3 regions of the Rahnella sp. CJA17(1/100) genome follow, and region 2 is predicted to be linked to each of the others. Evidence: predicted binding sites of a transcription regulator. Region 2 holds the regulator's gene; each other region holds the start of a gene.
What was found. Region 2 encodes PhoB, which activates phosphate uptake and scavenging genes when phosphate is short. Its sites were predicted from a motif close to CTGTCATAAAACTGNCNNAT; they were not measured.

Region 1 (5,089 bases), on a different contig from region 2:
ATGAATGCGGTAATCCAGCGTTTCGGCATTTTTCACATAGATTTCATAATTCCAGCCGTTGTCGTAAGTGTAAACAACGTGTTTGCCGATGAAATTGCTCAGGTCATGTTTATCAAAGTTGCTCATGGTAATTCTCCTTAACGCAGTAACAGGTGAAATGTTTTGTTTCGATGAGGAGAATATTACGCGCTAAAAAATTGATAAAAAAACGCTGATTTCAGATGGAAATAATCTAAAATTCCGATGTGTTTTACCTAAAGGGAGTAAAAATATGGCACTTCCACGCACCACACTTGAGCAGTGGGTGGTATTACAAACGGTGATTGAACAAGGAAGTTACGCGCAGGCCGCAGAGGTACTGAACCGCAGTCAGTCTTCCGTCAGTTATGCCCTGAGTGGATTACAGGAACGTCTCGGTCTGCCGTTGCTGGAGATTCATGGCCGTAAAGCGACGCTGACGGAACAGGGGCGGGCGTTGCTGATGCAGGCCACGCCGCTGATTTCCGCCTTTTTGCAACTTGAGCACCGCGCCGCCGGGCTGAAAGACGGGACGCGCACCGAACTGAGCCTGGTTGTCGACAGTGTCTTTCCCAAATACCGTCTGTTTCGCGCACTCAAAAATTTTCAACAGCAGTTTCCCGATACCCGTGTTCATCTGACAGAAATTCTGCGCGGCGAAAGCCTTAAGCAATTAAATGAACGATCAGCGGATTTATACATCACCACGCTGGCACCGGAAAATGCGATACAGGGGCGCTTCCTGCTTGACGTGGATTTTGTGCCGGTGGCCAAAAGCGATCATCCGCTGATGAGCCTCACCGTTCCGCTGACTGCGCAGGATCTGGCGCGTTTTCCGCTGATTAGCGTGGCCGACCGGCACGCGCCGCGTGCAGAAAATGTGTCATCCGGCCCTGTTGCCAGCTGGACATTCACCACTGTCGGGGCCGCGATGGAAGCCATTGCGGTGGGCGTGGGGTACGGCTGGCTGCCGCTGGAAAGTGTGGAAAAAGCGCTGGAGAGCGGTTTACTCCGACGACTGGAATTATCAGCCAGAACGGTGCGGCAAACGGCTTTGTATATGGTGATGGATAATGAATCTGAGCGGTTTGATAAAACGGTCAGCACGCTGGCAAAAAGCATTCTGACGGAGTGCGGTTTGCTGCCATAACGTTCTGGCAGCAAACCGCTTCAACAGGGACGTGATTACCTTTGTGATGTACGGCAGCCCGCCAGAATATCCAGTTGCGGATCACGTTCCGAGGTTTGCACGTCCATCGCGCTCAGCACGGTGTGGAACAGGTTATCCTGCGAAACGTCTTTGTTCACGGCATACGATTTCAGGCATTGCAGATCAATTCCCTGCGCTTTCACATAACCGCTGGATAACCAGAACAGCATCGGCACGTGTGTCTGTTGCGCCGGTGCCACGCTGTAAGGCGTGCCGTGCAAATACAGGCCATTTTCACCCAGCGATTCGCCATGGTCAGAAAGATAAATCACGGCCACGTTGTACTTATCCTGATACTGCTTCGCCTTCTCAATCACCTGCGACACCGTGTAATCCGTGTAAAGCAGGGTATTATCGTAGGTATTCACCAGTTGTTCCTGAGAACAGTTTTCAATATCGCTGCGCGGGCAGTCAGGTATAAACTTACGGAATTCCTGCGGATAGCGTTTGTAGTAGGTCGGGCCGTGGCTGCCGATCAGATGTAAGCCAATCAGCGTATTTTTGCCGTCAGGTTTGATGTCGTCATCGATATTCTGCATCAGCGCCATGTCGTAGCAGGTATCGCCATCACAGTATTTACCGTCTTTTTTTGTATCGATGGTGATATTCGGCACGCGGTCGCACACGCCTTTACAGCCTTCATCATTGTCTTTCCAGAACACTGAAACACCGGCTTTATGCAGGATATCCAGCAAGCCTTCACTGTTACGGGCGCGGTTGGCGTCGTAGCGGGTGCGCTTCATATTCGAGAACATGCACGGCACAGAAATCGCCGTTGCCGTGCCGCATGACGTCATTTTATTAAAGAACACCACGTCAGGAATAGCCTGTGTGTACTGATTAGTCGGTTTGGCGTACCCCTCAGATGACTGATTTTGCGCCCGCGCGGTTTCCCCAATCACCAGGAACACCAGATTTGGTTTCTGCCCCGGTTGCTGCACCAGTTTTGCATCGTTGCCAATAGTCTGGAACGGCATTTTCGGCGTGAAGTAACGGTGATTGATGTACTGGAACGCGCTGTAGAGGTAGTTTGTCGGCACAATTTCCAGATTCAGGGTGCGGTTGTTACGGCCCACAGAGGCGTAATCTTTGTAAAAAATCCCGGCAATGGAGGCAACCACCAGCAATGAAATCATCATCGACACCAGACGGACACCGAGACGGCGTAACGGCGTTTTTTCATAGCTGACCGGTGTCAGGAAAAGCAAAATAGCGGGCAAAACGCCGGTGAAGACAAACCACAGTATCACTTTCAGATTCAGGTAAGACGACGCTTCAGCCGATTGCGTCTCGAGAATATTTTCGATCATGCCGCGATCAAATACGACCTGGAAGGTCATCATCGCAAAACTGGCGAGGGCACTGACCGGCAGCACGATAATAAAGAATGGCTTAAGCAATGGGCGAAAGCTGAAAGGGGTGAACACAAAGTTCAGTGCGGCAAACAGCGCAACCGGAATGCTCAGGGCAAAAGCCAGGTTGTACGCGGGCAGTGCCTGTAAGATGCGATAAAAATGCAGCAAAATCGGCAGATTAACGATAAAGGTAAAATACAGGGTCAGCAGTAAAGTCAGCGTAAAGTAGCTAATCTTCGGGAATATAGAGCGCAATGAAAACTCCCAACAGGATGGTGGTAGCAGCGTTGATGTGAGGGAAACATAACGATAGAAACGAATATCCAATAGAATATTCATCAAATCTTAAGAAAGCCTTAATCTACCTGTCATAAAATTTTCGTTATGCAGCGTTTCCGAAAAGGTTCAGAAAATAAAAAAAATATAAGAGACCGCCTTTTCGATCCTGAAGCCTTATGCTGTGCGGTGTAGCGATGCGGATGTTCAAGAAACACTCCCCCTTGTTTAAACCTCTCTGAGTGCGTTTCCCTCCGCTCATTTTGATCTTTCCCTGATTATGCCTGTCCGGTTTAATTCACCACTGACTGCCTGCCGGCTGTCAGAAGGATGTTCGTGTTGATTTCATCTTCGGCCACAATTGCGGCCAGCAGTATCATAGAGCCAGGTGTCATTATCGGCCCGCGAGTGGTTATCGGGCCTTTCTGCTTTATTTCCGCCGGTGTGCAAATCGGCGAAGGAACACACATTTCTTCTCATGTCGTTATCAACGGCAATACCAAAATTGGCACGGATAACCAGATTGGCATGGGTTCATCCATTGGCGAGATCAGCCAGGATTTGAAATACGCCGGAGAACCCACCGGGCTGGAAATCGGCAATGGAAACCGCATTGGCCGCCACGTGACACTGCATCGCGGCACCGTGCAGGGCGGTGGTATGACCCGGATCGGGCACCTGAATGTGTTTGAAGGGGGCGTGCATGTCGGCCATGACTGTCAGATAGGAAATGCCACGTTTATCGGCGAACACAGTGCTCTGGCGGGGCATGTTTCATTGGGCAGTGATGCCCGGATTGATGCCCTGAGCGCGGTGCATCAGTTTTGTATTATTGGCATGGGCGTCCATCTCCTTGCTAATACCTGTGTGGTGCAGGACGTGCCGCCTTTTGTGATAGCGGGGGGAAATCGCGCGGTGCCGAAAGGGATAAACGAGCAGGCAACGGAATTTTGCCGGGCCGGCAAAGCGCAGCAAAATGTCATCCGCTATCTGTACGATTTGCTTTATCACCAGCCGGAATCGGTGGAACGGGTGAAGGGGGAGATTGAGCAGCTCAGCGCGGAATATCCGTTACTGTGCCACTTCAATGCATTTTTCCTCGATTCAGCGCGCGGGATTATTCGCTAACGATTTCACGGTAACCCTGCGGCTGAACAGAGGAAGAGGGCTGTCAGGCTTCGAGTGCTAACAGGGCAAAGGTCGCCAGCCAGTGTTCGCCCATGTAGGTGCTGTCGAGATGGTTCAGCGCGCTGTGCAGATGGGCTTCTGCCGTCTGGCGCAGCAAGGCCGCACGCGGATCGCCCGCTGGCAGCGCAGAGGCCAGCGAACGCTGACACCAGGCGCGGCTGAGATTCAGTCCGTCCAGATGGCCAATTTTACCGTCACTGCGGTCAGTGACCGTGGCGGGGGTGAAAAGCGTGGCAGGCTGACTGTGAGCCAGATCCGGCAGGAAACGGCCAAACCAGGTCACAAATGCTTCGCCCGGCAGAACGCGCCGCATCAGTTCAGCCTCCATCAGGGAGGGTGACAGGAATTCATCACCGCCCGGTTCCCACGCCTGACAATGCACATCTTCCAGATGCCAGCGCAGCGCCGTTTCTTCGATCAGTTCTGCCAGTTTGTGATGCTTAACGCAGCGCGCATAATCGAGCGTTAATGCCAGCGCAAACGCGGTGTTGAAATGGCTGCCGACCCGCAGGGGATAGGTGGCTTTGGGCAAAAACTCACTAAAACTCTTTTCGAAGAACCGGCTCATCGGCGCCAGCGTTTTTACCCATTCAGCAGCCTGCGGCAATGCCATCCCATGCAATTGCTGGCTCAGCGCCAGAAACCACGCCCAGCCATACGGTCTTTCAAATCCGGCATGTTGCGGTTGTTGCAGATAGGCCATTTCACCGGCGACGTTTTCTGGCGTGAAATGCTGGCCGATCACCGCAATGATTTTTTCAGCTTCCGGTAATTGCGGAAAACGATCCAGCAGGCGCAGCAATAACCAGTATCCGTGCACGCAGGAATGCCAGTCATAGCTGCCGTAAAAGACCGGATGTAACTGGCGTGGCGTTTGCGCATCTGCCGCGCTGCTCATGGCATGCATGAGTTTGTTCGGGAATTCACGGGTTAAATGATTCAGCGCCAGTGAGGCAAAACGGGACGCCATCTCTGGCGTCAGGGCGGTACTTTGTTGCGTCGTCATCGTCTTTCCTTATCAGAAACGGAACACAAAGAAATA
Region 2 (5,089 bases):
GTGCGCCATGCGGCGTTTGTTGCCAGCTGACTTCAATCCGTGTCCCCGCTGGCGTGTGGTTAACCGCGTTATACACCAGGTTCGACACCGCGCTGCGCAGTTGATCTTCATTACCAAAGACCTTCAGCTTGTCGTTTACGCGAAACACCACTTCATGCCTGCCGTTGCTTAACGTTTGCACTTCACGTTCGAGCATGCCGAGCATCACCGGAATATCCACTTTCTCGTGCAAATCAATATTCGCTGAGGCTTCGATTTTCGACAGCGTCAGCAGCTGCTTCACCAGCCCGTCCATCCGCCGCGTCTGTTCCTGCATGGTATCCAGCGCTTTAGTGCGGAAAGGCTCTTCCAGCTTGGCGTCTTCCATCATTTCCAGATACCCCTGCAATACCGTCAATGGGGTTCTCAGTTCATGACTGACGTTAGCGAAGAAGTTACGCCGTGCGCCTTCAAGCTGACGCATCTGGGTCACGTCGCGTGCCACCATCAGCAGTTGTCCTTCGGAATAAGGCATGACGCGAAACTCGACATAATGCTCATTATTGAGTTGTAAATTCAGCGCCCGGCTGAAATCGCGGGTCTGGATCCACAGCCGGAATTCCGGATAACGCAGCAGGTTGAAGATATGTTGCCCGTTATCTTCCGGCCAGCGGAAACCGAGCAAATCCTGCGCCAGTCCGTTACACCAGAAAATATTGCCTTCTTCAGTGGTCAGCACCACGGCATCCGGCAGCGATTCGGCACCGCTGCGAAAACGTTTGATGAGCTGGCCTAATTCGCGACGGCGACGCCGGTTGCGCATCTGCATCTGGTTCAGCCCGTAAAACAGCGGCTCCCAGCTCCAGCGCCCATTCGGCGGCGTAATGCTGCGGTCGAGCCACAGCCAGTGAGAGAGTTTAAGCTGGTTGTAATAATTCCAGCCCAGTGCCGCCATCAGCGACACCAGGAGGAGCCAGCCGAAATGGCCGACGAAAATACCGAGAATTAACGCTGGCAGGCAAAAGAGAAACAATTCACCCGCCAGTCGTTTCCATGACAAACGTTCTAGCACACAGATTCTCCGCTGTGAGGGCTCAATAACGCGTTGAAAAACGGTATCCGGTACCACGAACAGTCTGGATCATTCTGTCATGTCCACTGGTTTCCAGCGCCTTACGTAAACGACGAATATGCACGTCAACCGTGCGATCTTCCACATAAACGTTAGTGCCCCAGACGTTATTGAGCAACTGTTCGCGGCTGTATACACGTTCGGAATGGGTCATAAAGAAGTGTAATAACTTAAATTCGGTCGGCCCCATATCGAGCGCCTGCTCGTTGGCCATCACCCGGTGAGACGACGGATCCAGGCTTAAACCCTGCATGTCGATTACTTCTTCCACCGCCATTGGCGAGATGCGACGCATCACGGCTTTAATGCGGGCAACCAGTTCTTTCGGAGAAAACGGTTTGGTGATGTAATCATCGGCACCCACTTCAAGGCCGCGCACCCGATCTTCTTCTTCACCGCGTGCGGTCAGCATCATCACCGGAATTTCGCGGGTCAGTGCCTCACGTTTAAGATGCTTAATAAACTGAATACCGGAACCGCCAGGTAACATCCAGTCAAGCAGGATCAGTTCAGGGTAAGGTTCAACAAGCTGCCCAATCGCTGAATCAAAATCCTCAGCTTCTACGGCCTGATAGCCATTTTGTTCCAGTACAAAACACACCATTTCACGGATTGGAGCTTCGTCTTCAACCACCAATATACGTCTAGCCATCGTAGGTCCTGCCAATAGGTTAGCGATCTTTTATTTGATTGCGGGCGCCATTATGCGTCAGTTTTGTGACAGATTTATGAATGAAAAGAATGGTTCATTACAGTCAACTATGACAGATAATTTCCGGCCATCTTGCTGAAATTGGTCTGATTTATCGGGGACAGCTTCCCCTGCCGACGTTTATACTTTACCCCATTGTCGTCATCCAGGGTTCATACGGGAGTCTCATGCGCCTGATCCACACGTCAGACTGGCACCTCGGCCAGTACTTTTTCACTAAAAGCCGTGCAGCCGAACATCAGGCATTTTTGCGCTGGCTGACCGGTCAGGTGCAACAACATCAGGTCGACGCCGTGATTGTCGCGGGCGATATTTTCGACACAGGTTCCCCACCCAGTTATGCCCGAGAATTGTATAACCGCTTCGTGGTGGAATTACAGCAAACCGGCTGCCAGCTGGTGGTGCTGGCTGGTAACCACGATTCTGTCGCCACGCTCAATGAATCGCGCGAGCTCCTGTCCTGCCTGAATACGCGGGTGATTGCCACCGTCGGTGAAAACCTTTCTGAACAGATTTTAGTGCTCAGTCAGCGTGACGGGAAACCCGGCGCGATACTGTGCGCTATCCCGTTTTTACGCCCGCGTGATCTGCTCGCCAGCCAGGCGGGACAGTCCGGCAGCGACAAGCAACTGGCATTGCAGGAAGCCATCGCCGCGCATTATGACGCGCTCTGGCAGGCTGCTCAGGCCAGACGTGACGAACTGGGCATGCCGCTGCCTATTATTGCGACCGGCCATCTGACGACTGTCGGCGTCAGTACCTCTGATTCCGTGCGCGACATCTATATAGGTACGCTCGATGCGTTTCCGGCGCAGGCCTTTCCGCCGGTCGATTATGTGGCACTGGGTCATATTCACCGTGCACAATGCGTCGCCAAAACCGAACATATCCGTTACAGCGGCTCGCCGATTGCCCTGAGTTTTGACGAACTGAGCAAAGCTAAAAGTGTGTACTTACTTGATTTTGATGGTGCGACGCTCAACGCCATCGACACACTGGAAATCCCGGTTTTCCAGCCGATGCAGATAATCAAAGGCTCGCTGGTGGAGATTGAACACCAACTGGCACAGTTCGAAGGCGGTGATCCGGCCAAACCGGTGTGGCTCGATATTGAAGTCTCCACCCAGGATTATCTCAGCGACATCCAGCGACGCATTCAGGCGCTGACGGAAGATCTGCCGGTAGAAGTCGTGCTGTTACGCCGCAGCAAAGAACAGCGCATCAACAGTATTGAGCAGCAGGAAAAAGAAACCCTCAGCGAACTGAGCGTCAGCGACGTGTTTGAACGACGACTGGCGCTGGAACCGGACCCTGACGAGCCGCGTCAGGCTCGGATGCGCACGTTGTTTGCGCAGGTGGTTGAACAGGTTAACAACGGTCAGAACGCGGAGGACGGCGCACAATGAAAATTCTCAGCCTGCGTTTAAAAAACCTGAACTCGCTGGAAGGCGAATGGAAAATTGATTTCACCGCCGAGCCGTTTGCCAGCAACGGATTATTCGCCATCACAGGTCCGACCGGTGCGGGGAAAACCACCCTGCTCGATGCCATTTGTCTGGCGCTTTATCATCAGACGCCAAGGCTGAACATTACACCAAGCCAGAATGAACTGATGACCCGCCACACCGCAGAATCGCTGGCCGAAGTGGAGTTTGAAGTCAAAGGTGTGGGTTACCGCGCGTTCTGGAGCCAGCGCCGCGCCAAAAATTCCCCTGACGGCAATCTGCAGGCACCGAAAGTGGAGCTGGCATTGCTGGCCGACGGCAAAATTCTGGCCGATAAAGTGCGCGATAAACTCGATGCCATCGCCACACTGACCGGGCTGGATTTCGGCCGTTTCACCAAATCCATGATGCTTTCACAGGGGCAGTTCGCCGCGTTTCTGAATGCCGATGCCAACGACCGCGCCGAATTGCTGGAAGAACTGACCGGCACCGAGATTTACGGGCTGCTTTCTCAACGCGTGTTTGAGCAACATAAAGAAGCGCGCATTGCGCTGGACGGTCTGCATCAGCGTATGGCCGGAATCGAACTGCTCAGCGAAGAACAGCGCCAGACGCTCGAAGCACAACGTGCTGAACTGAACACGCAGGAAATCACGCTCAGTCAGCAGGCGCAGCAGCGCCAGCAGGATCTGAACTGGCTGCAACAGTGGCAGCAGGTGCAGCAAAAACAGCAGCAGTCTCAGCAACAACTGACCGCCGCAGAGCAGGAAAATCTGGCCGCCGCGCCGCAGTTACAGCAACTGGCGCGCAGCGAACCGGCAGAAAAACTGCGTCCGTTACTCAATGATCGCCAGCGCTGTCAGGATGACGCGCAGCGCCTTCAGCAATTACTGATACAACTGACGCAGCAGCAGGAGCAGCAGATTGCACAGATGACGCCGCTGAGTCTGGCGGTGGAACAGGCGCACACTGCGCGGCAGAAACAGGCGGAAGAACAGCGTCAGATGCAGACGCTGATCGAAGAAAAAATCCTGCCACTGGATAGCGAAATCGCGCAATGGCGCAAATCGCTGGTGGAAACACAACAGGCGGTCAGCGAGTCGCAGAAACAGGCTGGTGAACATAGCGCGACGCTGCAGCAAATCACGGCGGAACGTCAGAAACTGGATGAGGAAAGCCGCCAGCATCACACCCGTCAGGCCGCGCTGACTGAAGCCCTTAACGTTGCACAACAACGTCAGGCTGAACTGGAAAAACAGTACCCGCAGGTAGTGTTACAGAAACGTCAAACCGAACTCATGCAGCTCCGGCCGGTGCGGCAGCAGCTGTTTTCACTCGCGCAAATCTTCCCGCAACTGAACCAGCGCGTGCAGCAACAGCATAAAGATTTTGCGCAGTACCAGACGCTGCTGGCCGAAGAAGAACTGCGTCTGGGCGCGATCCGTCTGCAATGTCAGAAACAGCTGGAGCATCTCAACGACGTTAAAGCACTGCATAAACAGGAAATGCTGATCGTCAGCCTTGAAGCCGAACGCGCGAATTTGCAAAGCGGCAAAGCCTGTCCGCTGTGCGGCTCGACATCACATCCGGCGATTGAACATTATCAGCAGGTTAAACCTTCTGAAACCGCGCAGCGTGTCGAGAAAATGCAACTGGAATTCGATGCAGCAAAAGCCAGCGGTATCGAACTGGCGGCAAAAATTAAAGGCCTGAAAGAGCAACAAACACGGCTGCAAACTCAGCTTGAGCAGGATCAGCAACAACTGAATGCGCATACCCTGAACTGGCAACAACTCAGTGCGCCGCTGAATCTGACGTTTA
Region 3 (5,089 bases), on a different contig from region 2:
TGCGCGTTTCATCTTCCACCTGTAAATTCAGGCGGATAGGGGAATCAACCAGCACTGATTTCAGCGCCGGTAACAGCCAGGTTGCCAGACTGTCGGCATTGACCGCCAGTGAAAGCAGCAGAGGTGTATCATTGCTTTCATTGTTGCTGTCACTGCCAAGCCACTCTTCTTCCAGTAATTCCACCTGATGTAACAAGGCCAGTAATTTCTGTCCCTGTTCAGTCGGCCGGGGTGGAACGGTACGAACCAGCAGCGGCTGGCCGAACAAATTTTCCAGTTGCTTGATGCGCTGAGAGACGGCCGATTGTGTGATGCAAAGCTTCTGCGCTGCGCGCTCAAAACCGCGCTCACGGATCACCGCGTCCAGTGCCTGCAGCGTTCTATAGTCCGGGCGTTTCATCGGAGTTCTGTCCCTTAGATTTAATTTTATCCGAACACTATGCCACAGATTGTCAGGATTTGTGGTGAGGAAAATCTTTGTGTTTGCAGCACAATTGCACTTAATAAGTGTGATCTGGCTGCGGTGTTGTTTATCCAAATTGCCGGGACATGCTTTATAATCACCGGCACTCTTCGTTCCACCGAACTATTCACGCCACTTACGTGTTATCAGACAGAGAAGCCATTATGACGCAGGAAGAATTGAAAAAAGCAGTCGGCTGGGCCGCACTGGATTACGTCACGCCGGGCACCATTGTCGGTGTCGGTACCGGATCCACCGCCGCACATTTCATTGATGCACTGGGTTCCATCAAAGGCCAGATTGAAGGTGCGGTTTCAAGCTCCGATGCTTCTACCGCAAAACTGAAGAGTCTGGGTATTCATGTTTTCGACAGCAATGAAGTGGATTCGCTGGATGTGTATGTCGATGGCGCGGATGAAATCAACGGCTCGATGCAGATGATCAAAGGGGGGGGCGCTGCGCTGACCCGCGAAAAAATCATTGCCGCGATTGCCAAAAAATTCATCTGTATCGTGGATGCTTCCAAGCAGGTTGATGTGCTGGGTAAATTCCCGCTGCCGGTGGAAGTGATCCCAATGGCGCGCTCTTATGTTGCGCGTGAACTGGTTAAACTCGGCGGCCTGCCGGAATACCGCCAGAATGTGCTGACAGACAATGGCAATGTGATCCTTGATGTGCATAACCTGAACATTCTTGATGCCGTCGCGATGGAAAATAAGATCAACAGTATTGCCGGTGTTGTGACTGTCGGCCTGTTCGCCAACCGGGGTGCTGACGTGGCGCTGGTCGGGACTTCTGAAGGTGTCAAAACCGTCAAACTGAAGTAATCAGAATATAAGCAGAAGATCTGGCTGCTTTAGGGCAAGGCAGCCAGCCTAAGCCTCGTCATTGCACTGTCATAACGCAATGTTATGAAGATGATAATTTTCTGACTGAATCATCTTTTCTTCAAAGGCTTTAATTTGGTGACTTATGTCACATTTCTGTATTTCTCCTCCTGAACGTCTGGCACAGTAAAATTGAACCAGCATGAAATGCTAAAAACCGGCAGGCGTGCTGAGCCTTCTGCTGGGGGGCAGGCAATCGTTTGTATTGATGATGGCGGATTTTTTGTTATGTTGACTGTGAGCAGTCATCTTGCAGTTCGAATTCAGCCAGAAAAATATAGGGTCGGGAAATGGCAAAAGTATCACTTGAGAAAGACAAGATTAAATTTTTGTTAGTGGAAGGCGTCCACCAAAGTGCGGTTGATACACTCCGTGCCGCGGGTTACACCAATATTGAATTTCACAAAGGTGCTTTAGACACGCAATCGCTGAAAGAATCGATCCGTGATGCGCACTTTGTTGGACTCCGATCGCGTACTCAGCTGACTGAAGAAGTGTTCCAGGCAGCCGAAAAACTGGTGGCTGTTGGGTGTTTCTGTATCGGCACCAATCAGGTAGATCTGAAAGCTGCGACCCGTCGCGGTATTCCGGTCTTTAACGCACCCTTCTCCAACACCCGTTCGGTTGCGGAAATGGTGCTGGGCGAGATGTTGCTGATGATGCGCGGCATTCCTGAAGCGAATGCGAAAGCGCACCGTGGTGTCTGGAACAAGCTGGCGGTCGGTTCATTCGAAGCGCGCGGCAAGCGTCTGGGTATCATCGGTTACGGCCACATTGGCACGCAGCTGGGGATTCTGGCGGAAAGCCTGGGGATGCGCGTCTTCTATTATGACATCGAAAGCAAACTGCCTTTGGGCAACGCGCAGCCGATTGCCACACTGGAAGAATTGCTCAATACCAGCGACGTGGTCACGCTGCATGTGCCGGAAACAGCCGGAACCAAAGACATGATTTCTGAAGTGCAGCTGGCGCAGATGAAGCCTGGCGCGTTGTTAATCAACGCCTCACGCGGTACCGTGATCGACATTCCTGCTCTGTGCAATGCGCTGCGTAACAAACATCTTTCCGGTGCGGCTATCGACGTCTTCCCGGAAGAACCGGCGACTAACAGTGACCCGTTCAATTCTCCGCTGTGTGAATTCGACAACGTATTGCTGACGCCGCACATCGGCGGTTCGACGATGGAAGCGCAGGAAGGTATCGGCCTCGAAGTGGCAGGCAAACTGGCGAAATACTCTGACAACGGTTCTACACTGTCAGCGGTTAACTTCCCGGAAGCGTCTCTGCCAGCGCATACCGAGAAAGCCAGCCGTCTGCTGCATATCCATGAAAACCGTCCGGGTGTGCTGACCAGCATCAACCAGATTTTTGCGGAACAGGGCATCAACATTGCTGCGCAGTACCTGCAAACCAGTCCAGAAATCGGTTATGTGGTGATTGATGCAGAAACGGATATCAATACGCTGACTACCGCGCTGCAACTGATGAAGGCGATTCCGGGAACCATTCGTGCCCGTTTGCTTTACTGATAAGCCTTTCTGAAACAGACAAAATACCAACCGCCGAAAGGCGGTTTTTTGTTTTATGGCATCAGGGCGTTAAAAAATGTCTGCAGAGGGAATAAAGGGGGGATCAAAACGTCAGAAGTAAAAGGACAGGGTAATCAGACCGCAGAGGATCATTGATGAAAAAGTGATTTCGAACAGGTAGCGGCGCAGCATCATCTGTCAGTACCTCAGGGCAGAAAACGGAGAAAAAAACACCCGGCGAACCGGGTGTTAAATTTTTCAGTCTTGATAAGAGTGAACAGATTCGTTCACAAAGACTTCTTAGTGACTTCTTATGCTGCCGGAGTTGCTTTAGCCGGAGCAGCTTTCTTAGCATGTTTCACGTGCTTTTTAGCCGCCTGCGCCTTCTGAGCAACAGGAGCAGCTTTCTTAGCGTGTTTCACGTGCTTCTTAGCCGCCTGCGCTTTCTGAGCAACAGGTGCCGCTTTTTTAGCGTGTTTCACGTGTTTCTTAGCCGCCTGCGCCTTCTGAGCGACTGGTGCTTTTTTAGCGGCTTTTTTGTGTTTCTTGGCAGCTTGCGCTTTCTGAACAGGTTTCTTGTGTGCTTTATGCTTAGTGGCATGAGCCGGAGCTGCGGTGGTTGTGGTAGCAGCAGGTGCCGGCGTTGCGGTAGTTTCAGCAGCGAAAGCGACAGAAGACAGGCCCATTGCAGCGGCTACAACCAGAGCTAATACTTTTTTCATCTTTAATTCCTCAGGGATCTTGGTTTGTGTGTCTACCCCACTGCGGGGCCGATGTGAGAATAATAGGCGTGACAAACCTTGCTGTCCGTGAGTGATTGGTTTCGGCGTGTAACGGTATGTATAAAGATAAAGTATTATCAATTTCAATTGGTTGGGGTTTTAAAAAGCGAGGGAGAGGTGCGGGTTCCAAGCTTAGTTACAACATACTTATGAGGTGTGCTTTCTATTTCTGGCTGGCACTCTGCTTACCGTGGATTTATATCGTCTGGCATCACCATCTCCACACTTTTCCAGGCGTGATGACCTCAGGTAAAGGCACATCCCAGTGTTCCACCGGTAAAGCATCGACATGCTGACAATCGTGCGCTAATCCGATCGGATACGGCCCGCCTTCTTTCCAGCGCTCAAGTGTGCGGTCATAAAAGCCACCACCCATACCTAAACGTTGCCCCGCACTGTCGAACGCCACCAGCGGCGTCAGGATGATATCCAGCTGCGCCAGCGGGATCACCTGCGTGACATCCAGTTGTGGCTCAAGAATGTTGAGCCGGTTGCGCACCAGCGTCGTATCGGGCGTATAACGCAGAAAAAGCAGATTACCCGGCGAGAAAGGGTGCAGCACTGGCAGACAAAGCTGTTTGCCTTCGTTCCACAAACGGGCGATCAACGGTGCGGTATCCAGCTCACCATCAAAGGACAGAAACAGGGAGACTGAAGTGGCGGACTGAATTTTCGGATGGGTTGCAACGCGTTCTGCAGCCTGCAGCGCAAAATGAGTTTGCTGTTCAGCGGTCAGCGTATTTCTGCGTTGGCGTATTTCACTGCGGATGGTTTGTCGGGCAGAAGCAAAAAGCGGCGTGTAGGGCATAGATACAAACACCAGAAAGGGATGTACCAAAAAGAAAGGGGAATCTCCGAGATGCCGTCGCAGGCTGTAACCCTTGAACCCATGGTTCAAGGTGAACGTGCTGTCGCAATCTTTAGGCTTCTCGGACGGACCGAGCATGCGCACCGATTACGGATCATCACATTCTGTTGGTACTAATTATCGGCTCAGGGGACGGGCCCGCTGGCGAACATCTCAGAGAAATTTTTTACCGTTTCTGACGACCTGTGACCAGTCAGTCAGCAACGTGTGTTATTCGAAAGGCGCCCCTTCACGTTCAGAGATCCGGCCTTGTTCGAGCAATGCCTGCTCGATGGTTTGTTGCAACATCCGTATACGTTGTTCCATATTGGATGCGTAGTCGCGCGTTTTCAACCTTTCCTGAGCAAGTTCGTGACATACGTTCAATGCCGCGATGAATACCAGTTGCTCCGTATTGGTGACTCTAGTGCGAACTTTCAGATCTTGCAACCGCTGATTAAGATCTTCAGCTGCCAGATTCAGTGCTTCCTGTTGTTCTGGCGGACAATTCACCCGTAAAGAGCGACCAAAAATTTGAATATCTACCGGTTGTGCAGACATGCCACCTTCCTGCTGATTTA

Region 1: the regulator PhoB is predicted to act here: its motif matches at 2,949-2,968, upstream of AACU55_RS23225 (phosphoethanolamine transferase).
Region 3: the regulator PhoB is predicted to act here: its motif matches at 1,346-1,365, upstream of serA (phosphoglycerate dehydrogenase).

Annotation. Positions count from the first base shown of each region.
Region 1 covers NZ_CAWOJA010000073.1:227,505-232,593, forward strand. Annotated here, with positions in the region: gene AACU55_RS23215 (phenolic acid decarboxylase) at 1-126, opposite strand, end outside; gene AACU55_RS23220 (LysR family transcriptional regulator) at 272-1,168, shown strand; gene AACU55_RS23225 (phosphoethanolamine transferase) at 1,204-2,838, opposite strand; gene lpxA (acyl-ACP--UDP-N-acetylglucosamine O-acyltransferase) at 3,199-3,987, shown strand; gene AACU55_RS23235 (DUF2891 domain-containing protein) at 4,031-5,053, opposite strand; gene AACU55_RS23240 (DUF979 domain-containing protein) at 5,066-5,089, opposite strand, start outside.
Region 2 covers NZ_CAWOJA010000010.1:52,662-57,750, reverse strand. Annotated here, with positions in the region: gene phoR (phosphate regulon sensor histidine kinase PhoR) at 1-1,051, opposite strand, end outside; gene phoB (phosphate response regulator transcription factor PhoB) at 1,074-1,763, opposite strand; gene sbcD (exonuclease subunit SbcD) at 1,991-3,229, shown strand; gene sbcC (exonuclease subunit SbcC) at 3,226-5,089, shown strand, end outside.
Region 3 covers NZ_CAWOJA010000005.1:50,729-55,817, reverse strand. Annotated here, with positions in the region: gene AACU55_RS03530 (LysR family transcriptional regulator ArgP) at 1-400, opposite strand, end outside; gene rpiA (ribose-5-phosphate isomerase RpiA) at 628-1,290, shown strand; gene serA (phosphoglycerate dehydrogenase) at 1,641-2,879, shown strand; gene asr (acid resistance repetitive basic protein Asr) at 3,191-3,601, opposite strand; gene AACU55_RS03510 (5-formyltetrahydrofolate cyclo-ligase) at 3,873-4,469, opposite strand; RNA gene ssrS (6S RNA) at 4,509-4,692, opposite strand; gene zapA (cell division protein ZapA) at 4,740-5,069, opposite strand.